Butyricimonas faecalis: one gene and its partner. The protein of the gene in region 1 binds, or shares a complex with, the protein of each later gene. Links are inferred from orthologs where the notes say so. Each region holds a gene or a part of one and is shown on either strand. Other genes may lie near its edges.

Region 1 (10,330 bases):
TCTATCGAAGGCTGCTTCGCCATAATTCAATTTTTACAATTTCCTGTCTTCTATATATTCAAATGTTGACAAAATATCAGCTTCTCCTTTTCTGATAGCCAACGTATGCTCGAAATGTGCTGCGGGCAAATGATCTCTTGTCTTTATCGTCCATCCGTCTGCCATTTGGAAAACGTTACGGGCTCCCATGTTAATCATAGGTTCAATAGCAATCACCATTCCGATCTTCAACTTGCACCCTAGTCCTCTCCGTCCGTAATTCGGTACCTGAGGCTCTTCGTGCAAGTTCTTTCCCACACCATGTCCGACTAGCTCTCTGACAACAGAAAATCCGTTCGCCTCGGCATACGACTGTACAGCATAACCAATATCTCCTATTCGCATTCCCGCAACAGCCTGTTCTATCCCTTTATACAAGCTATCTTTTGTTACTTGCAAAAGCTTTTTCACTTCATCACTAATCTCCCCGACAGCAAAAGTATAGGCGCTATCCCCATAAAAACCATTCTTCACAACCCCGCAATCAACGGATACGACATCACCTTCCTCTAAACGACGAGAGGACGGAATTCCATGAACCACTTCGTCATTCACTGAAATACAAAGCGTATTCGGGAACCCTCCATACCCGAGAAATCCGGGAATGCCTCCATTCGAACGAATAAAATCCTCAGCGATCTTATCCAACTCTAAAGTTGAAATACCTGGGCGAATGTGTTTAGACACCTCACCCAGAGTCTTTCCTACTAATTGGTTGCTTTCCCGCAATAGCTCAATCTCCTCCTGTGTCTTTAAAAAAATCATGCCGCAAAAGTACAATTATTTTTCTTAATATGCAGCAGGTCCTCCAGGATTTTTACCTTTAATACGTCCCGATTTCATCAACCCGTCATAATGACGCATCAACAAGTGAGATTCGATTTGTTGCAATGTATCTAACACTACACCAACCAAAATCAACAAAGACGTACCTCCATAGAACTGAGCAAACTGGTGGTTAACACCCGATATTTGGGCGAAAGCCGGAAGAATTGCTACAATTCCCAAGAATATAGATCCAGGAAGTGTGATTCTAGACATAATAGTATCGAGGAACTCCATCGTTTTCCTTCCCGGTTTTACTCCTGGAATAAATCCACCATTCTTCTTCATATCCTCAGACATTTGCATCGGATTCACCGTAATTGCCGTGTAGAAGTAAGTAAACGCGACAATCATGATAAAGAACGTGAAATTATACCAGAATCCCGTGAAATTTGAAAACGCTGCAGCAAAACCGGATAATGACTCCGAATTTGCATAGTTTATCAAAGAAACAGGTAATAACATGATAGCCTGAGCGAAGATGATAGGCATAACCCCGGCTGCATTGATCTTCAATGGAATGTATTGACGAACACCTCCGTATTGTTTGTTACCCACAATTCTCTTGGCATACTGTACGGGCACCTTACGGGTTCCTTGTACAAGCAAGATTGATCCGCAGAATACCAAGAATAATATAATCAACTCGATCAAAAATGCTACCAAACCTCCTCCTTGTTGAGAAACTCTGGAAGTTAACTCTGCAATGAAAGCGAACGGCAAACGAGCGATGATACCAATCATGATGATGATAGACACACCGTTACCGATTCCCTTATCGGTAATTCTCTCTCCCAACCACAAGACAAACATTGAACCTGCAGCCATGATCACGATAGAAGGGAGCTGGAATTGCCAAAAACCAGTAGATACAAAAGCCTCTGCCGGTACCTGAGCTTTCAAGTTTGTAAGATACGCCGAACCTTGTAATACCAGGATAACTAATGTGAGGTACCGCGTAATCTGGTTAATCTTACGTCTACCGCTCTCACCTTCCTTCTGTAAGCGCTGAAAATAAGGAACCGCAATTCCCAATAACTGCACAACGATGGATGCGGAGATGTAGGGCATAATACCTAACGCAAATACCGACGCGTTCGAGAAAGCACCTCCTGAGAACATATCCAACAAGCCTAATACTCCGCTGGATGTCTGATCTTTCAGAGCCTGCAAACCATGAGGGTCGATACCCGGCAGTACGATCTCTGTTCCCAACCTGTAAACGAGAATAAGCCCAAGCGTAGTTAGAATCCTAGTCTTGAGCTCTTCTATTTTCCAAATGTTCTTTAATGTATCAAATAACTTCATAAGTTCTTTCTTTTAAGGCATTAATTTGGGATTTTGTTAAAGTTGCTTCAAAAATAGTAATTCTATTTTAAAAACAACTTTAAACTCCCAAATTTTTAATCTTACAATTTAACTACTGTTCCGCCAACAGCCTCGATAGCGGCTACCGCTTTAGCGGAAAAAGCATTAGCTTTCACCTCAAGCTTAGCAGTTAACGCTCCGTCACCTAATACCTTAAGAAGATCGTTCTTAGACATTAACCCGGCTTGAACTAATACATCTCTATCGATCACGGTAAGATTATCTCTTTCTGCCAGATCCTGAAGCATCCCTACATTGATAGCTTTATATTCTACTCTGTTTATATTTTTAAAGCCAAATTTCGGTACACGTCTCTGCAAAGGCATCTGTCCTCCTTCAAAACCAATCTTAGATTTATAACCTGATCTTGATTTGGCTCCTTTATGCCCTCTTGTAGAAGTACCTCCTTTTCCGGAACCTTGACCACGACCAATTCTCTTTTCTCTGTGAGTTGATCTGGCAGCCGGTTTTAAGCTACTTAAATCCATTGTATACTCTTTAAAATAGGTTTAACAATTACTTTACTTCCTCCACACGCACGAGATGTTGCACTTTAGCAACCATTCCCATGATTTGAGGTGAAGTCTCGTGTTCAACACTGCTGTTCACTTTCCCGAGGCCCAGTGCGTTCAAAGTAGCAATTTGACGTTTATCACTACCAATTCTACTTCTTACCAATGTAATTTTAATCTTTGCCATCGTTATTCCAGTTTATCCGTTAAACACTTTGTCAAGACTAATTCCTCTTTGTTGAGCAATTGTACGAGGATCTCTCAATAACTTCAAAGCAGCGAAAGTAGCTTTTACCAAGTTGTGAGGGTTAGATGATCCTTTAGATTTTGCCAACACATCTTTCACTCCTGCACTTTCCAACACGGCACGCATAGCACCTCCGGCTACCAGCCCGGTACCGGAAGAAGCGGGACGCATAAACACAGTTGCACCACTATATTTAGCTTCTTGCTCGTGAGGAAGAGTTCCTTTCAATACAGGTACTTTAATCAAGTTTTTCTTCGCAGCTTCAACGCCTTTTGCAATAGCGGTAGTTACCTCGTTAGCTTTACCTAACCCGTAACCCACGATACCGTTTTCGTCGCCTACAACCACGATAGCAGAGAAACTGAAGGTTCTACCTCCCTTGGTAACTTTCGTTACACGGTTGATAGCCACCAATCTGTCTTTCAATTCCAAGTCTGCACTATTAATCTTCTGTTCCATTCTTGCCTACTTTTAAAAATTAAGACCACCGTTACGAGCTGCATCTGCTAATGCTTTCACTCTTCCGTGATATAAATACCCGTTTCTGTCAAACACAACAGCGGTAATCCCGGCTGCTTTTGCCTTTTCAGCAAGCATGGCGCCCAATAATTGAGCCTGTTCTGTCTTGTTACATTTCTTTTCAGCAATCTCTTTGCATAAAGAAGATGCTGATACCAGAGTTTTTCTGGCGTTATCATCAATCAACTGAGCAGAGATTTGCGTGTTTGAACGGAATACGGACAAACGGGGTCTCTCAGCTGTTCCGAAGATTACTTTACGTATTCTTCTCTTTATTCTTATTCTTCTTTCTACCTTAGTTAAAGCCATAACATTACTTTTTTACAGGTGATTAAACTTTAGCTGATTTACCAGCTTTACGACGAAGAACTTCACCCACAAATTTAATACCTTTACCTTTATACGGTTCCGGTTTACGGAATGAACGAATCTTAGCCGCTACCTGACCGATCAATTGCTTATCGCAACTTTCCAGCGTGATAATCGGGTTAGCACGTTTCTCATTAAGCACACTTACTTTCACTTCATTCGGTAACACCATGAAAATTCCGTGTGAATAACCTAATCCCAATTCAAGAACTTGACCTTCAGCATTTGCTCTGTAACCTACTCCGACTAACTCTTGTTTGATCGTGTAACCTTCAGAAACACCTACAACCATGTTATGAATCAAGGCACGATACAAACCGTGCATGGCTTTATGAGCTTTATCTTCTGACGGACGCTCTACAATAACGTGAGCTCCTTCCACTTTCACGATCATATCTCCGTGTACGTCCTGAGAAAGTTCGCCCTTCGGACCTTTAACTACGACCGTGTTATCAGGATTTACAGTAACTGTAACCCCTTGTGGTATATCTATTGGTAATTTTCCTATTCGTGACATTTTCCGCCCTTTTTATTAATAAACATAACACAATACTTCTCCACCAACATTCTTTTGGCGAGCTTCTTTATCAGACATTACGCCTAATGACGTTGACAAAATCGCGATACCTAATCCGTTCAACACGCGAGGCATGTCCTCTACATTCGTGTAACGTCTCAGACCCGGTTTTGAAACACGTGTCAATGTCCTAATGGCGGGAGCCTTCGTTTCAGGATGATATTTCAAAGCAATTTTAATGTTGCTTCTAACACCATCTTGCTCGAATTTATAATTCAGGATATATCCTTTTTCTTTCAAAATTTTGGTCATTTCCCGTTTCATTTTTGACCCGGGGATATCCACAACTTTATGACCTGCTTTTACTGCGTTCCTAATACGAGTCAGGAAATCTGCTATTGGATCTGTCATCTCTTCAAATTTTAAATATTACCAACTAGCCTTTTTAACTCCAGGTATAAGTCCGGCAGATGCCATTTCGCGGAATTGAATTCTGCTTATACCAAATTGTCTCATGTACCCTCTCGGTCTTCCCGTCAATTTGCATCTGTTATGCAAACGAACGCGACTTGAATTCTTAGGCAGAAGGCTTAATCCAATATAGTCTCCTTCCTCTTTTAATTTAGCTCGTTTTGCGGCGTACTTTTCTACCAATTTTGCACGCTTTACCTCACGGGCCTTCATTGATTCTTTTGCCATTTCGCTTTTTTTTAGTTCTTTTTAAATGGTAATCCAAATTCTCTTAGAAGAGCAAAAGCCTCTTCGTCGGTATTAGCCGAAGTTACAAACGTTACATTCATACCCATGATCTTGTGAACACTGTCCAACACGATTTCCGGGAAAATGATCTGCTCTTCTATTCCTAATGTGTAATTTCCTCTTCCATCAAGCTTATTGTTGATCCCTTTGAAATCGCGGATACGCGGAAGCGCGGAAACAATAAGTCTTTCTAAAAATTCATACATACGATCTTTACGCAAGGTTACTCTAACACCAATCGGCATCCCTTTACGTAATTTAAAATTAGAAACGTCCTTGGTAGATTTACAAGCAACGGGCTTCTGACCAGTGATGGCTGCAATCTCGTTCATTGAAAACTCAAGGATCTTCTTATCCTGGATGGATGATCCCACGCCCTGATTGATTACTATCTTCTCCAATCTGGGTGCCTGCATAACTGACTTGTATCCGAACTCCTTCATCAAAGTCGGTACAATTTCTTCGTTATACTTTGTTTTGTAATTTGGTACGTATTTCATTTATAATTATTTGTTTATCATGCCTCACGGCATATTACATTAATTTGCGGCTGCAAAGCTACAAATTTAAATCAATAATTGCAAGTTGCTCTAAGACAACCTGCAATTATTTATTTTACTATTTCAATTCCTGTCCGGATTTCTTAGCGTATCTCACTAATTTTCCTTCGGCATTCCGTCTACGTCCAACCTTCGTCGGTTTTCCTGTAACCGGATCAACCACGTTCAAGTTAGAAATGTGAATCGGAGCTTCTTTCTTGATAATTCCTCCTTGCGGGTGAGCTGCATTGGGTTTGGTATGTTTGCTTACCAGGTTGATACCCTCAACAATCGCTCTTTGCTTGTCCGGAATCATTTCAAGTACTTTCCCCTGCTTCCCTCTATCTTCTCCTGCATTTACTTGAACTAAGTCACCTTTCTTTATATGAAACTTCTTGCTCATCGTATAAATTATTTATGATTTATGATTTACGATCTATGATTCAAGAAATTCGATTATTCATCTACAATCCAAAATCATAAATCTAAAATCTTAAAGTACCTCGGGGGCTAATGACACAATCTTGGTATAACCCTCACGAACTTCTCTGGCAACAGGTCCGAAGATACGAGTTCCTCTCATTTCACCTGCGTTATTCAATAACACGCAAGCATTGTCATCAAAGCGGATATAAGATCCGTCCGGACGTCTGTACTCTTTACTTACACGAACTACCACAGCCTTACTAACTGAACCTTTTTTTACTTCACCGTTCGGGATGGCGTTCTTCACGGCAACAACAATTTTATCGCCTACGCGTGCATATCTTTTCTTGGTACCACCAAGAACACGGATACAAAGCACTTCTCTAGCGCCGCTGTTGTCGGCTACGGTCAATCTACTTTCTTGTTGTATCATGATTACTTAGCTCTTTCAATGATTTCAACTAATCTCCATCTCTTGGTTTTACTCAAAGGACGGGTCTCCATAATTCTCACTGTATCCCCGATGTTACATTCATTTTTCTCATCGTGAGCAGTGAACTTCTTGGTCTTGTTGACGAACTTCCCGTAAATCGGGTGCTTCTCCTTAAAATGAACGGCAACCGTGATAGATTTGTCCATCTTGTTGCTTACCACAAGACCGGTACGCTCTTTTCTAAGATTTCTTTCCATTTTTCTACTACTTATTTAATTCACGTTTGCGTAACTCCGTCATCAATCTAGCGATGTTTCTTCTTGTCGTCCGGATTAACATCGGATTCTCAAGAGGAGAAACAGCATGGTTCATCTTCATCTTGGTCAAGGCAGCTTTTTCTGTCTCGATCTTTTCTCTTATCTCATCGGTGGTTAAATCCTTAATTTCTGATGTTTTCATTTCTCTTACAATTTTTCGTTTCGAAATTCAAAATAGTCTCACGACTACTCAGTGTAATCACGTCTAACCACGAACTTAGTAGCGATGGGTAGCTTTTGTGCTGCCAGGCGCAAAGCCTCTTTAGCGATTGCATACGGTACTCCATCTGCTTCGAAAAGAATACGACCCGGAGTAACAGGAGCAACGAATCCTTCTGGAGATCCCTTACCCTTACCCATACGAACCTCAGCGGGTTTCTTAGTAATAGGTTTATCTGGAAATATACGAATCCATATCTGACCCTGTCTTTGCATGTAACGAGTTACTGCAACACGGGCTGCTTCAATCTGGCGTTGTTCGATCCACATGTTCTCCAACGCCTTGATCCCGAAAGATCCAAATGCAAGTTCATGTCCTCTCTGGGCATTCCCTCTCATTCTCCCTTTCTGCGATCTTCTGTATTTAGTCCTTTTTGGCTGTAACATAGCTCTTGATCTATTTAAAAGTTAAAAGACTACTTTTTTCTCTTTTTGAAACCGCCTTTTTTGCCGGCATTGTTCGGACGGTTGTTGTTCTCTTTCTGAGCGCCAACCAATGCATTCGGAACCAGCTCACGTTTTCCGTAAACTTCACCCTTGCAGATCCAAACTTTGATACCCAGCTGGCCATAAGTCGTCAATGCCTCGGCCTGAGCGTAATCAATATCAGCACGGAACGTGTGCAATGGAATTCTACCTTCTTTGTAGATTTCGGCTCTTGCCATTTCAGCACCGTTCAAACGACCGGAAATCAAGATCTTGATACCTTCTGCTCCCATTCTCATGGTAGAAGCGATAGCCATCTTGATTGCTCTACGGTAAGCCACACGACCTTCCAGCTGACGAGCTATATTATTACCCACGATCACGGCATCCAACTCGGGACGTTTGATCTCGAAGATATTAATTTGAACTTCCTTATCGGTGATCTTCTTCAGCTCCTCTTTCAACTTATCAACCTCTTGTCCGCCTTTACCAATGATGATACCCGGACGAGCGGTATTGATCGTGATCGTGATTAGCTTCAGGGTTCTCTCGATAACAATCTTAGCGATACCTGCTTTAGCGAGACGGGCGTTCAGATACTTTCTGATCTTGTAATCTTCCACCAATTTATCGCCATAGTTTTTACCGCCAAACCAGTTAGAATCCCATCCTCTGATGATTCCTAATCTATTGCTTATTGGATTAACTTTCTGTCCCATGCTAACTATTCTTTTGTAATGTTTTCAACAGCTGTCTTGCTTCCCAACACAATTGTCACGTGATTTGAACGTTTACGAATCCGGTGTGCTCTTCCTTGCGGAGCCGGTCTAAGTCTTTTCAACATACCTGCACCGTCAACGAAAATTTCCTGCACGAACAAGGACGCTTCGTCAACACGTTTGCCCTCGTTCTTTTGTTCCCAGTTAGCAATTGCTGAAAGCAACAACTTTTCAACTCTACGAGCAGCTTCTTTAGGACAAAATTTAAGCATATCCAAAGCTTTCTGTACATCTACTCCGCGGATCAAGTCTGCCACCAATCTCATTTTTTGAGGAGATGTAGGACAATCGCGAAGAATTGCAAAAGCCTTCTCTTTTTTGGCTTCTTTATTCTGATTTGCTCTTAATCTTTTTCTTGCACCCATTTTAATACATCTTCTTTAGTTCAACTTTACCATGCATTACTTTTTCTTTTTATCAGCATGGCCTCTAAATGTACGTGTCGGCGCGAATTCCCCCAATTTATGACCTACCATATTTTCAGTCACGAATACCGGGATAAATTTATTACCGTTGTGTACAGCGATAGTGTGCCCTACGAAGTCCGGAGAGATCATGGAATGGCGAGCCCAGGTTTTAACAACCGATTTCTTATTGGACTCATTCATTACCAATACTTTTCTCTCTAACTTGAAATCAATAAAAGGGCCTTTTTTTAACGAACGACTCATAACATCAATAATTAATCAGTTATTTTTTCCTTCTTTCTATGATATACTTGCTAGAGTGTTTCTTAGGAGCTCTAGTCTTGTAACCCTTAGCCAACAAGCCTTTTCTTGAACGAGGATGTCCTCCTGAAGCGCGGCCTTCACCACCACCCATCGGGTGATCAACCGGGTTCATTACAACACCTCTCACGCGAGGTCTGCGGCCTAACCAGCGAGTACGACCTGCTTTACCTGAACGTTCCAGCGCGTGGTCGGAATTTGATACCGTACCAACAGTTGCACGACAGGTCAACAGCACCATACGAACTTCACCAGAAGGTAACTTGATTGAAGCGTATTTTCCTTCTCTTGCTACTAACTGAGCGTAAGAACCGGCGCTACGAGCCATCACGGCTCCTTGTTGCGGTCTTAACTCGATGTTATGAATGATTGTACCTAATGGGATTTCAGATAAGAACAATGCATTTCCAACTTCCGGAGCAACACCAGCACCACTCATCACGGTTTGACCAACTTGCAAACCATCCGGTGCCACGATGTAACGTTTTTCTCCGTCTGCATACACTAATAGAGCAATTCTCGCCGTACGATTAGGATCATACTCGATTGTTGCAACACGAGCAGGAATATTATCCTTGTCGCGTTTGAAATCTATTATTCTGTATCTTTGTTTATGACCACCACCTATATATCTCATTGTCATTTTACCGGTGTTATTACGTCCACCAGTCTTACTCTTTGGTCCTAACAATGATTTCTCAGGTCTATCTGTAGTCAACTGATCAAAGGTAATCGCTACCTTATGTCTCTGACCAGGAGTTACAGGGTTTAATTTTCTTACAGCCATCTTAATTAAATATTGCTAAAAAAATCAATACTATCACCTTCTGCTAAGGTCACAATTGCTTTCTTGAAGGAAGCGGTTCTTCCGGAAATAACACCTGCTTTCGTGTAACGAGATTTAGCATCTCCTTGATACACCATCGTGTTCACAGATTTCACGGTCACGCTATACATCGCTTCAACTGCTCTCTTAATCTCTAATTTATTCGCTGCCTTGTTAACAACGAATGCTACTCTGTTCTGTTTGTCAGTCAATGCAGTCATTTTCTCTGACAAAATGGGCTTCACAATTACTTGCATGTCTTACTCTTCATTAAGATTGAACATTTCATTTAGGCCCTGCACTGAACTTTCAACGAACACGAGACTCTTAGCTCTCATGATATTGTAAGTTGCAAGATCGCTAACTCTCATCACATCCACGTATTGCAAGTTACGAGCTGACAACAGAACGTTATCGTTCATATCATTGGTAACCAACAGGATGTTACGATTATCTAATTTCAGGTTGTTAAACAGCTGAAT
Region 2 (11,303 bases), 3.3 Mb from region 1 along the record:
TACGGAATTACTTCCGGATTGGAAAGGCAGGTGGATATGTTTGCAAATATTGGGATAGGTGGCGATCGCACGTAGAATGTCGTCATTCATATCTTTCGGGTGTGATGTGGCAAAACGAATACGCATGTGGGGAACCGTTTTGGCAACCATTGCAAGCAATGCCGGAAAATTTACTTCCAGATTATCTCCCCGCCAAAGGTAAGAATTTACATTTTGACCGAGTAGCGTCACCTCCTTGTAACCTTTGGATTGGAGATCGAGGACTTCATTTACGATACTCCTGGGACTCCGGCTACGCTCGCGGCCCCGGGTGTACGGAACAATACAATAGGTACAAAAATTGTTACATCCCCGCATGATGGAAACAAAACCAGAAATGGCAGTTTCGTCGATACGGGAAGGGCATATGTCTTTGTAGGTTTCCGTGGTGGAAAGTTCAATGTTGATTGCTTTTTCACCTTTTTCGGCTTTCTCTATTAAAAGCGGGAGATCCATGTAGGCATCGGGACCGACCACGATATTCACATTTTTCTCCTGTTCGAAGAGAGCCTCGCCCAAACGTTCCGCCATACATCCCATGATGGCTACCAGCACGTGCGGGTTCTTTTTCTTTACTTCGGAAAACCCTTGTACCCGTCCGCGAACCCGTTGTTCTGCATTTTCACGCACGGAACACGTGTTCACCAGAATGACGTCTGCTTCACTTTTTTCTTGCGTTCGTTGATATCCTTTATCTTCCAAGATCGCCGCAACTACTTCACTGTCTGTCACGTTCATTTGGCAGCCGTAAGTCTCTATATAAAATTTCTTTACCTTCATTCCTAATTTTATTTGCAGGGGGCAAAGGTAATGAATTTGAAAGTTATATACAACTTTACAGCAAACCAACTCCCTCCTTCGGGGTGCATCCTCGTTTATAGAGGAGGTCGTATGGAATTACTGCCAATTCGGCAGGGTGTAGGGTTTGGCATAACTATTGTCATTCAATTGTCGTGAAATTTGAAGTATAATTAAATTAAAAATATAAAGTTATGTCAACAGGAAAGATTGGAGTTTCAACAGGGAATTTGTTCCCGATTATCAAGAAATTTTTATACTCGGATCACGAGATTTTTTTGAGAGAGATTGTTTCGAATGCCGTGGACGCTTCTCAGAAAATGAAAGTGTTGGCTTCGAACGGGGAGTTTAAAGGTGAACTTGGTGAGTTGAAGGTAAGAGTGAAGGCTGACAAAGCGGCAGGAACATTGACGGTATCAGATAACGGTATCGGTATGACACAGGAGGAAGTGGAAAAGTATATCAACCAGATCGCTTTTTCCGGTGCGGAGGAATTCATGAACAAATACAAGGATAACGCTGCTGCCATTATCGGGCATTTCGGATTAGGTTTCTATTCTTCGTTCATGGTGAGTGATCGGGTGGAAATCGTGACCAAATCTTATAAAGAGGGGGCGAAGGCTGTAAAATGGTCATGTGAAGGAAATCCGGAATATACCTTGGAGGAGACGGAAAAGGCCGAGAGAGGTACGGATATTATCATGCATATCAGTGAGGAAGAGAAAGATTTTCTGGAAGATGCTAAGGTGAACGAGTTGCTGACCAAGTATTGCAAATTCTTGCCGATAGAGATTATTTTTGGAAAGAAGAAAGAGTGGAAGGACGGGGAATACAAAGATACGACGGAAGATAACGTGATTAATGATACGAATCCGGCGTGGACCCGTAAACCGGCCGACTTGACGGAGGAAGATTACGGGAAATTCTATCACGAGTTGTACCCGATGGCTCAGGACCCGTTATTCCATATTCACCTGAACGTGGATTATCCTTTTAACTTGACAGGTATATTGTATTTCCCGAAGATCGATAACAAGTTCGAGATTCAGAAAAACAAGATTCAATTATATAGCAATCAGGTGTACGTGACGGATTCCGTGGAGGGAATTGTGCCGGAATACCTGACATTGTTGCATGGTGTGATCGATTCTCCGGATATCCCGTTGAACGTATCCCGTTCTTATTTACAGAGCGATCGTAACGTGAAGAAAATCTCAAGTCATATCACGAAGAAAGTGGCTGACAGCTTGAGTGATATTTTCACGAATAAACGGGAAGATTACGAGAAAAAGTGGGATGATTTGAAGATTTTCATCCAATATGGTATGTTGACGGATGAAAAATTTGCCGAGAGAGCCAAGACCATCTTCTTGTTCAAGAACACGGAAGGGAAATATTTCACGTATGAAGAGTACGAGAACCTGATTAAAGCTAACCAAACGGATAAAGATAATAAGGTGGTATTCCTGTATGCCACGGATGTAAAAGAGCAGTACACGTATATTGAGACAGTCAAGGGCAAAGGATATGATGTGCTGTTGATGGATGGACAATTGGATACGCACTTTATCAACCATTTGGAACAAAAGAATTCCGACCATCGGTTTGTTCGGGTGGATTCGGATGTGATCGACAAGTTGATTTCGAAAGAAGAGACGAAAGAGGTCTCTTTGAGTCATGAAGAACAAGAGGAATTACGTGCCGTGTTTACTTCCCAACTGCCGAAAGAAGAAGGAATGTTCATGGTTAATTTCGAAGCTATGGGTGAAAATGCTGATCCGGTGATCGTGACACGTTCTGAATTCATGCGTCGTATGAAAGAGATGGCAGCCATGAATCCGGGTATGGGATTCTACGGGGCTATGGGTGATCAGTACACTTTGGTGGTAAACACGGATCATAAGTTAGTGAACACGATCTTGGAGAACGAGAAAAAGGAAATGAGCGCCCGGTTGGAGCCGATTAATTTCGAGATCAAGGAAACGGAAAAGAAAGAGGCAGAACTGGACGAGTTGAACAAGGGTAAGAAAGACGAGGAGATTCCTCAAGTGGATAAAGATCGGAAGAGCGAGTACCATAAGACCATTGCTGATCTGAATAAACAAAAGAACTCGTTGCTAGAGGAGTACGGAAAAGGTAATAAAGTTGTGGGTCAATTGATTGACTTGGCATTGTTAGCAAACGGGCTACTGAAAGGCGAGGCGCTGAACAGGTTTGTAAAGCGAAGTGTTGAACTGATTAAATAAAAAATTAAGCCGGACAGGTCGTCCGGCTTAATTTTTTCAAAAATAATCACTACTTTCGTTGACGAATTTCGTATAAATTAAAAAATACAAGTTATGCAGATTATTTATACTTCAGGAAATTACAAAAGGACCGTCGTTAAATCGATCGTGGCGATTGTTTTAGGTCTTGTGCTCGTGCTGTGGCCGACAGAAGTATTGAATTACACGGTAAAAATTATCGGTGCCGTATTTTGCGTTACCGGGATTATTTCTTTCCTGGTATCCATGCGGGATCAGGATGAACGTTCTGCCTGGGGATTGACCTCTTTTAACGGGATTGGGAGTATCATCCTGGGTATCCTGTTGTGGTCGATGGCTGATTTCTTTACCAATATGTTGATGTACCTGTTGGGATTTATCTTGATCGTTGCGGGTATCGGACAATTGGTGATGTTGACTTCAGCAAGAAAATTCGGGTATATCGCTCCGTTGAGTTACGTGTATCCGGTAATTATTTTGTTGGCCGGATTGATCGTTTTTGCTAACCCCTTCTCGGCAAAGGAAGGAATTATTACTTTCTTCGGGGCTGTTACGATATTTTACGGGATAACGGATTTGATTAATCATTACAAGGTAAATCAGTTGCGTAAGGAGACGCATGAGGCTGAGCAACAACAAAAACTGGGAGGTAGCGAAATTGAAGATGCGGAGTATGAGGAAATAGAATAAGGATTTATGATTTACGATTTGTGATTTATGATTGTAAAATTATAGATTAGAGGATGTGTGTGTGTGAAAGAAAAGTTTAAGAAAAGAAATAGATCAAATGGTGCATATTATTAACAAGGAGGATTCGGTTTGTAATCATTTTTTAGCAGAACTTAGAGATAAAGAAATTCAAAAAGATCCGTTGCGTTTTCGTCGGAATCTGGAACGAGTGGGAGAGGTAATGGCTTACGAAATCAGCAAGACATTTCATTATGCAACGCGGCAGGTGCAGACTCCGATTAACGTGGCTGATGTCAGATTGGCAGACGAGGGAGTAGTGGTGGCATCCGTGTTGCGTGCGGGATTACCTTTCCATCAAGGTTTTTTAAATTATTTTGACCGTTCCGGGAGTGCTTTTATTTCGGCAAGAAGGAAATACAAGGAAAATCACATCGATTTTGAAATTCGTTTCGACTCGATTTATACACCAAGTTTAGAAGGGAAACAACTGTTACTGGTTGATCCGATGTTAGCCACGGGAGCCTCTATCGTGGTGGCTTATCATGAGTTATTGAAACAAGGTGGAAGACCTGCACACACGCATATCGCAGCCATTGTTTCCAGTCGTCAAGGTATTGAGAAGCTTACGGAAGCTTTGAAAGATGAACCGGTAACGGTTTGGACGGGGGCATTGGATGAGCATTTGACGGAAAGTTGCTACATTGACCCGGGAATCGGTGATGCCGGAGATTTGGCTTTCGGGGAAAAACTGTAAGAACTAAAAACTATAAACTAAAACATAAAAGATAAGAGCTAAAAATTAAAAAGTTAGGAGAAAAGCATTATCTTTGGCGGTATGGAAATGAACAAATATTTGATAGCAGCCTTGTATGTTGTCGCCGGATGCGTGGCAACCCTGCCGATAAATGTGCGTGGGGGAAATGTATCCGTGAAGACGGATTGTTATCGTTTGTTAGTTTCTTCTACCGAAAAGGTAGTTACGGTTTCTACCGAGAAAAGATCCTCGGAGGATTTTGATTATGGCGATTTCTACAATCAGAATCACGCGAAAAACGAGGATACTGTAAAAGTTTGTACTACATATTCATCTGTTGTTCTTCCGGGTTGGAAAGTACCGGAAATTGCAGCCAATCCTATCCGGGCTCCTGGGGAAATGGAATGATTTCGGATGTATGATTTTAGATATATGATTGAATGACTAAAGGAAATTTGTGCTTAGTCATTTCCAATTTTTAATTTTCAATTTTCAATTGTATAAACTATGGGATTTAACGATATATTAAAACGTCTTTTTGGTAACAAGGCTGACCGGGATATGAAAGAGTTGTTACCAATTGTTTCAAAAGTAAATGCGGAGTGGGAGAAGATCAAGGGAGTGAGCCATGATGAGTTGAGGCAAATTTCGGCTGATCTGAAAGCAAAGATTCATGCTCACGTGAAAGCGGAAGAAGATGAAATTGCTGCGTTGAAAGCAAAAGTGGAAAATGAAAAACCTTCGATCGAGGAAAGAGAGGAGATTTATAACCGGATCGATAAGCTGGAAGAACAGATTAACACAAAACTGGAAGATGTTTTAAACGAGATACTGCCTTTGGCTTTTGCCGTGATGAAAGATACGGCAAGACGTTTCAAGGAGAACAAAGAGATCGTCGTGAAAGCTAATGATTTTGACCGTAATCTTGCCGTAACGAAAGATTTCGTGGAGATTGACGGTGAGGATGCGGTTTATTTCAATTCATGGATGGCCGGAGGAAATGAAGTAACATGGGATATGGTTCACTATGACGTGCAGTTGATCGGTGGTTCCGTGTTACACCAAGGTAAAATTGCCGAGATGGCTACCGGTGAAGGTAAAACGTTAGTAGCTACCTTACCCGTATTCTTGAATGCCTTGACAGGCCGCGGGGTACACGTGGTTACGGTCAATGATTACCTGGCAAAACGTGACTCCGAGTGGATGGGACCTCTTTACATGTTCCACGGTTTGTCGGTTGATTGTATTGACAAGACGGAACCGAACTCCCCAGAGAGACGGAAAGCTTATCAAGCAGATATTACTTTCGGAACGAACAATGAATTCGGTTTCGACTACTTGAGAGATAACATGGCTATTCACCCGGAAGACCTGGTACAACGCAAGCATCATTACGCGATTGTCGATGAGGTCGACTCCGTGTTGATTGACGATGCCCGTACCCCGTTGATTATTTCCGGTCCGGTTCCGAAGGGAGACATTCAAATGTTTGATGAATACAAACCTCGTGTGGAAAAGTTGGTGCGTATGCAGCGCGAATTGGTTGCCCGGATTTTCACGGAAGCTAAAACGTTGTTGGCTAGCGGTGATCGGAAACAAGAGGAACAAGGGGCTATATTGTTGTTGAGAGCGTATAAGGGATTGCCTAAATATAAGCCATTGATCAAGTTCTTGAGCGAACAGGGCAACAAGGCTACCTTGGTGAAAACCGAGAATATTTATATGCAGGAGAATAACCGTCGTATGCCGGAAATTACGGATGAACTTTATTTCGTGATTGATGAGAAACAAAACTCTATCGATTTGACGGATAAAGGGCATGATACGATTACGGCCGCGGGTGAAGATCCGAATTTCTTCATCTTGCCGGATGTGGGTTCTGAATTGGCCGAGATCGATAAGATGAACCTGACCGAGGAGGAGAAGCTGGAGAAAAAAGATCAGATGGTGCAAAATTATGCTGCCAAATCCGAGCGTGTACACACGGTGAACCAGCTGTTGAAAGCATACACCTTGTTCGAATTGGATGTTGAATACGTGGTGATCGACAACAAGGTGAAGATCGTGGACGAGCAAACGGGACGTATCATGGAAGGACGTCGTTATTCCGATGGTTTGCACCAGGCTATCGAGGCAAAGGAAAACGTGAAAGTAGAGGCTGCCACACAAACATTTGCCACGATCACCTTACAGAACTATTTCCGTATGTACCATAAGCTGGCCGGTATGACCGGTACGGCAGAAACGGAAGCGGGTGAGTTCTGGGATATTTACAAGTTGGACGTTGTGGTTATCCCGACAAACAAACCGGTGATCCGAAAGGATGCTAATGACTACGTGTACAAAACGAAACGTGAGAAATACAACGCGGTGATCGAAGAGATTACCCGATTGGTTGGAGAAGGCCGACCGGTATTGGTGGGTACAACTTCCGTCGAGGTTTCCGAATTGTTGAGCCGTATGTTGAAATTGAGGGGTATCAAGCATAACGTATTGAATGCGAAGTTGCATCAACGGGAGGCGGATATCGTGGCTGAGGCAGGTAAATCACAGGTGGTTACAATTGCAACCAACATGGCCGGTCGTGGTACCGATATCAAGTTGAGTCCGGAAGTACGTGCCGCAGGTGGTTTGGCCATTATCGGTACGGAACGTCACGATTCTCGTCGTGTCGACCGTCAGTTGAGAGGTCGTGCCGGACGTCAGGGTGACCCGGGTTCTTCTCAATTCTTCGTGTCATTGGAAGATGATTTGATGCGTTTGTTCAGTTCTGAGAGAATCATCCGGGTGATGGACCGTTTAGGTCACGAGGAAGGTGATGTGATCCAACATTCCATGATTACCAAATCCATCGAACGTGCACAACGTAAGGTGGAAGAAAATAACTTCGGTATCCGTAAGCGTTTGCTGGAATATGATGATGTGATGAACTCTCAACGCGAGGTAATCTACAAGAAAAGACGTCACGCCTTGCTGGGAGAGAGAATCGGTGTGGATATTGCCAACAACATGTATGATGTATGTGAGGCTTTGGTGGAAGAACACAAAGAGGCGAATGATTTGGAAGGCTTCCGCATGGATGTGTTGAAATATCTTGCCGTTGATTTTGATATAAAGGAGGAAGATTTTCAGAAGACTTCTGCCAACGACTTGACCGAGAGATTGTACAAGGAAGTACGGGATACATTCAGTCGCAAAACGGAAACTATTGCTAAACAGGCTTTCCCGGTGATCAAGAATGTTTTCGAACAGAGAGGGGAAATGTTCAAGAATATCGTGGTGCCCTTTACCGATGGAAAACGGGCTTACAATGTCGTGGCTAATCTTGAGAAGACTTACAGATCTGAAGGTGAGGAATTGATTCGGGCTTACGAAAAGTCCATCATGTTGGCCCATATTGACGACGCGTGGAAAGAACACTTGCGTGAAATGGATGATTTGAAACAATCCGTGCAGAATGCAACTTACGAGCAAAAAGATCCTCTGTTGATCTATAAATTCGAGTCGTTCAACTTATTCAAGAGCATGGTGGACAAGATTAACAAAAATGTCGTGTCTACCTTGATGAAAGGACAAATTCCTTTTGATGCCCCTGAAGAAGTAAAGCAGGCGGAAGAGAAACGGACTGATTTAAGTAAGATGCGTACCGGACGTAGTGATTCTCCTGCCACTCAGACCAATCAAGCTCCCCGTAAAACCGAACCCGTGAAAGTGGGTCCCAAAGTAGGACGTAATGATCCATGCCCTTGCGGAAGCGGAAAAAAATACAAGAATTGCCACGGGAAGGGGGAAGAATAAAATAATTTTAGATTTATGATTGATGATTTTAGATTCTTTCTGTAATCGTCAATCATAAATTTTAAATCGTAAATAATTATGGTTTCATTATTTATCAACTGGGATGTCAGTCCCGAATTAATTAGTTTAGGTGGTTTCTCGATTCGTTATTACGGGTTGTTATTTGCCTTGGCTTTCGTGTGCGGGTATAAAGTGGAGGAGAAGATGTTCAAGTCGGAAGGATTAAGCCAGCAATGGTTGGACAAATTGTGGATATACGTGGCGGTTGCCACGGTAATCGGGGCTCGGTTAGGCCATTGTTTCTTTTATGATTGGGCATATTATAGCGCTCATCCGTTTGAAATTATTCTGCCGGTTCGGTTTCAACCGGAATTCCGTTTTACCGGATACCAAGGATTGGCCAGCCACGGGGCTGCAATCGGTATTATTGCCGGGTTGTGGTACTATTCCAAGAAGGTAAGTAGGAAATCAATATTCTGGATTTTGGATCGTGCCGTAATTCCAATTGCTTTGGCAGGATTCTTTATCCGGATGGGAAATTTGATGAACTCGGAGATTGTCGGTTTACCGACGGATTTGCCTTGGGGATTCCGTTTTGTACATTCCGGGATGTCAGATCCGATGACTCCCCGTCATCCGGCACAGTTGTACGAAGCCATCTGTTACTTGATCAGTTTTGCTATTTTAATGCATTTGTATTGGAAAACAAAAGCGAAAGACCGTCAAGGATTTCTTTTCGGAATGTTTTTGGTACTGATCTTTACCGCTCGTTTTGTGATCGAATTTGTGAAAGAGAACCAGGAAGCCTTTGAAGACACCATGACCTTGAATATGGGGCAATGGTTGAGTATTCCATTTGTGCTGGTCGGGATTTACATGATTTGGAGAAGCGGGAAACAGACAAAATATAAAATTTAGAATTTAGAATTTAAAATTTAGAATGAATCACAGAATGGGTACCCCGTTGTGTGGTAGGAATCATAAATCAAAAATTTAAATGGCATATAATCCTGAATTTATGAAGGAGGCAATTCGTATTGCCGTGGCGAACGTGGAGAAGGGGACGGGAGGACCGTTTGGGGCAGTCGTTGTGCGGGACGGAAAAATTATTGCAACTTCCGGAAATACGGTTGTTCCCGATAATGATCCCACGGCTCACGCGGAAGTGAACGCTATTCGCAAGGCTTGCAAGCAACTTGATTCTTTCCAGTTGAAAGATTGTGAGATCTATTCCAGTTGTGAACCTTGTCCCATGTGTTTGGGGGCGATATACTGGGCAAGACCGGCACGAGTGTATTATGCTTGCACCAAGGAAGATGCCGCTGCCGGGGGATTTGATGATTCTTTTATCTATAAAGAAATCGTGTTGGATGGCCCTATGCGTTGCATCCCGTTTGAGAACAAACGAGAAGAGGGTGCGGGAGAGGAATTCAGGCTTTGGCAGGCGACCAATAATAAAACGAGATACTAGAAAAAGAAAGTGAAATTTTTGGTATAAAAGATTATTGTATATTTGTCCGGTAGAAAAAACGGATAGATTTTGATGATCGATGATGGAAATGGATAATGGTACGGAACAATTGATTATAGAACTTCGGGAGGGAAAAGAATGTGCTTTTGTGAAGGTATTTCGTACGTATTATGCACCATTATTGAATTATGCGGGGCGTATTTTACATGATACGGAGTTGGCGAATGATGTAGTGCAGGAGGCTTTTTGCGGATTGTTTGAGAGACGCAAGGAATTGAAAGGGAATATGTTGTTGCGGCCTTATCTTTACAAGGTGGTATATAATAGTTGTTTGGATGCAATCAAGCATCGTAAGGTGGAGAGTAACTATATCAATCAAGAGTTGTTGGACTTTTATTTCTCGAAAGTGGTGGAAACCCCAGAGGCGGAATTGTTGTTAGTAGAGGAGGATTTGATAGGGGCGATTCAAGAGGCAGTAGAGCGATTGCCCGAACGTTGTCGGGAAATATTTGAATTGAGTAAAATGGAGGGGTTATCCAATAAACAAGTCGCAGAAAAGTTGGATATCTCCGTGAAAACGGTTGAAAACCAGATGACAATAGCTTTTTCCCGTTTACGGAAAGAGTTAGAATGGTTATTGTGTATCATTTTTTTTCAAAATTTATAAAAAATCTTTGGGGGTAAATTCGTCTTTAGTCGTTATAAGTGTGTAAAACGGAAAAATAATGACTTGTAATTTTGATAAAGATGAATTAATATTAAAAGTTTTGGATGGGGTGGCTACCCCGGAAGAGATTTTGATGTTATCCCGGTGGATGGAAGAGGATCCGGCGAATGAGATTTATTTCAATCAATTGAAAAAAGCATGGAATCTTATGAGCGGCCCGTTTCCTTCCAAAGAGAGAGAAGAAAAGGAACTGTGTCGTTATGTGGAATATATTCACGCAAAACACAAGAGGCATCGCTTGTATCGGGTGTACAAATATGCGGCGATCTTGATATTACCATTGTTGGTGAGTATTTATTGGTTGCAAAAGGAACAGACGGCAGAGAATGCTTCATCGATGGCTGTTGGTATGAAAATAGAGCCGGGTGAATGTAAAGCGACTTTAACCACGGCAACGGGAAATGTTATATCGTTGATTCCAACGAAACAGGTTGATATTCAAATTGATGAAAGGATTAAAGTAACAAACGGGGAAACTGGAATTGTTTACAATGAAACTAAAAGTGCGAAGACCGAATTGCAGTATAATATTTTACATACTCCGAGGGGCGGTGAATACACGGTGACGTTGTCAGATGGTTCGCGGGTGTATTTGAATGCCTCATCGAAAATGAAATATCCCGTGGCATTTGACGATCAAAAGAGAGAGGTATATCTGTCGGGAGAGGCTTATTTCGAGGTAGCGAAAGACACGAATTGTCCCTTTTACGTGATAACGGACGCGATGCGAGTGAAAGTTTACGGGACGGAATTTAGCGTGAA

The links.
Region 2: the proteins of secY (region 1) and secA are in contact, whole or in part, in a crystal structure (PDB 3DIN), measured with the Thermotoga maritima proteins. The link is inferred for Butyricimonas faecalis from one-to-one orthologs. Residues at the interface, in WP_004081795.1 of Thermotoga maritima: Glu108, Gly109, Glu110, Glu111, Ala236, Glu237, Arg238, Arg239, Ile240, Thr241, Ile242, Gln243, Tyr244, Ala245, Arg246, Arg247, Val248, Thr249, Gly250, Arg251, Arg252, Val253, Tyr254, Gly256, Ala257, Ser258, Thr259, Tyr260, Leu261, Pro262; in WP_004082002.1 of Thermotoga maritima: Glu261, Ala262, Arg263, Lys300, Ala301, Arg302, Thr303, Ile304, Ile305, Leu323, Tyr324, Asp325, Pro326, Val329, Ser330, Tyr333, Ile336, Lys340, Phe345, Val349, Glu363, Phe364, Tyr374, Ser375, Gly376, Gly377, Glu393, Ile395, Thr482, Ser483.

Annotation. Positions count from the first base shown.
Region 1 is NZ_CP032819.1:3,492,916-3,503,245, reverse strand. What follows is about bases 1-2,903. They hold secY (preprotein translocase subunit SecY), read right to left. Parts: upstream 2,173-2,903; coding sequence 829-2,172; downstream 1-828. Other genes in these bases: rpmD (50S ribosomal protein L30), read right to left, coding at 2,749-2,903; rplO (50S ribosomal protein L15), read right to left, coding at 2,274-2,720; map (type I methionyl aminopeptidase), read right to left, coding at 34-804; infA (translation initiation factor IF-1), read right to left, coding at 1-23. Also shown: more of rpmD, read right to left, coding at 2,904-2,931; rpsE (30S ribosomal protein S5), read right to left, coding at 2,944-3,450; rplR (50S ribosomal protein L18), read right to left, coding at 3,463-3,819; rplF (50S ribosomal protein L6), read right to left, coding at 3,842-4,396; rpsH (30S ribosomal protein S8), read right to left, coding at 4,412-4,807; rpsN (30S ribosomal protein S14), read right to left, coding at 4,826-5,095; rplE (50S ribosomal protein L5), read right to left, coding at 5,107-5,655; rplX (50S ribosomal protein L24), read right to left, coding at 5,774-6,097; rplN (50S ribosomal protein L14), read right to left, coding at 6,188-6,553; rpsQ (30S ribosomal protein S17), read right to left, coding at 6,556-6,810; rpmC (50S ribosomal protein L29), read right to left, coding at 6,818-7,012; rplP (50S ribosomal protein L16), read right to left, coding at 7,057-7,476; rpsC (30S ribosomal protein S3), read right to left, coding at 7,506-8,234; rplV (50S ribosomal protein L22), read right to left, coding at 8,240-8,659; rpsS (30S ribosomal protein S19), read right to left, coding at 8,696-8,965; and more genes. UniProt on the Escherichia coli protein: The central subunit of the protein translocation channel SecYEG. Consists of two halves formed by TMs 1-5 and 6-10.
Region 2 is NZ_CP032819.1:233,430-244,732, forward strand. Bases 4,668-8,543 are described here. They hold secA (preprotein translocase subunit SecA), read left to right. Parts: upstream 4,668-5,052; coding sequence 5,053-8,343; downstream 8,344-8,543. Other genes in these bases: D8S85_RS00995 (hypothetical protein), read left to right, coding at 4,668-4,953; lgt (prolipoprotein diacylglyceryl transferase), read left to right, coding at 8,422-8,543. Also shown: tRNA (N6-isopentenyl adenosine(37)-C2)-methylthiotransferase MiaB, read right to left, coding at 1-819; molecular chaperone HtpG, read left to right, coding at 1,032-3,083; D8S85_RS00985 (HdeD family acid-resistance protein), read left to right, coding at 3,177-3,791; upp (uracil phosphoribosyltransferase), read left to right, coding at 3,889-4,545; more of D8S85_RS00995, read left to right, coding at 4,627-4,667; more of lgt, read left to right, coding at 8,544-9,261; D8S85_RS01010 (nucleoside deaminase), read left to right, coding at 9,341-9,814; D8S85_RS01015 (RNA polymerase sigma-70 factor), read left to right, coding at 9,894-10,481; D8S85_RS01020 (FecR family protein), read left to right, coding at 10,540-11,303. UniProt on the Escherichia coli protein: Required for protein export, interacts with the SecYEG preprotein conducting channel.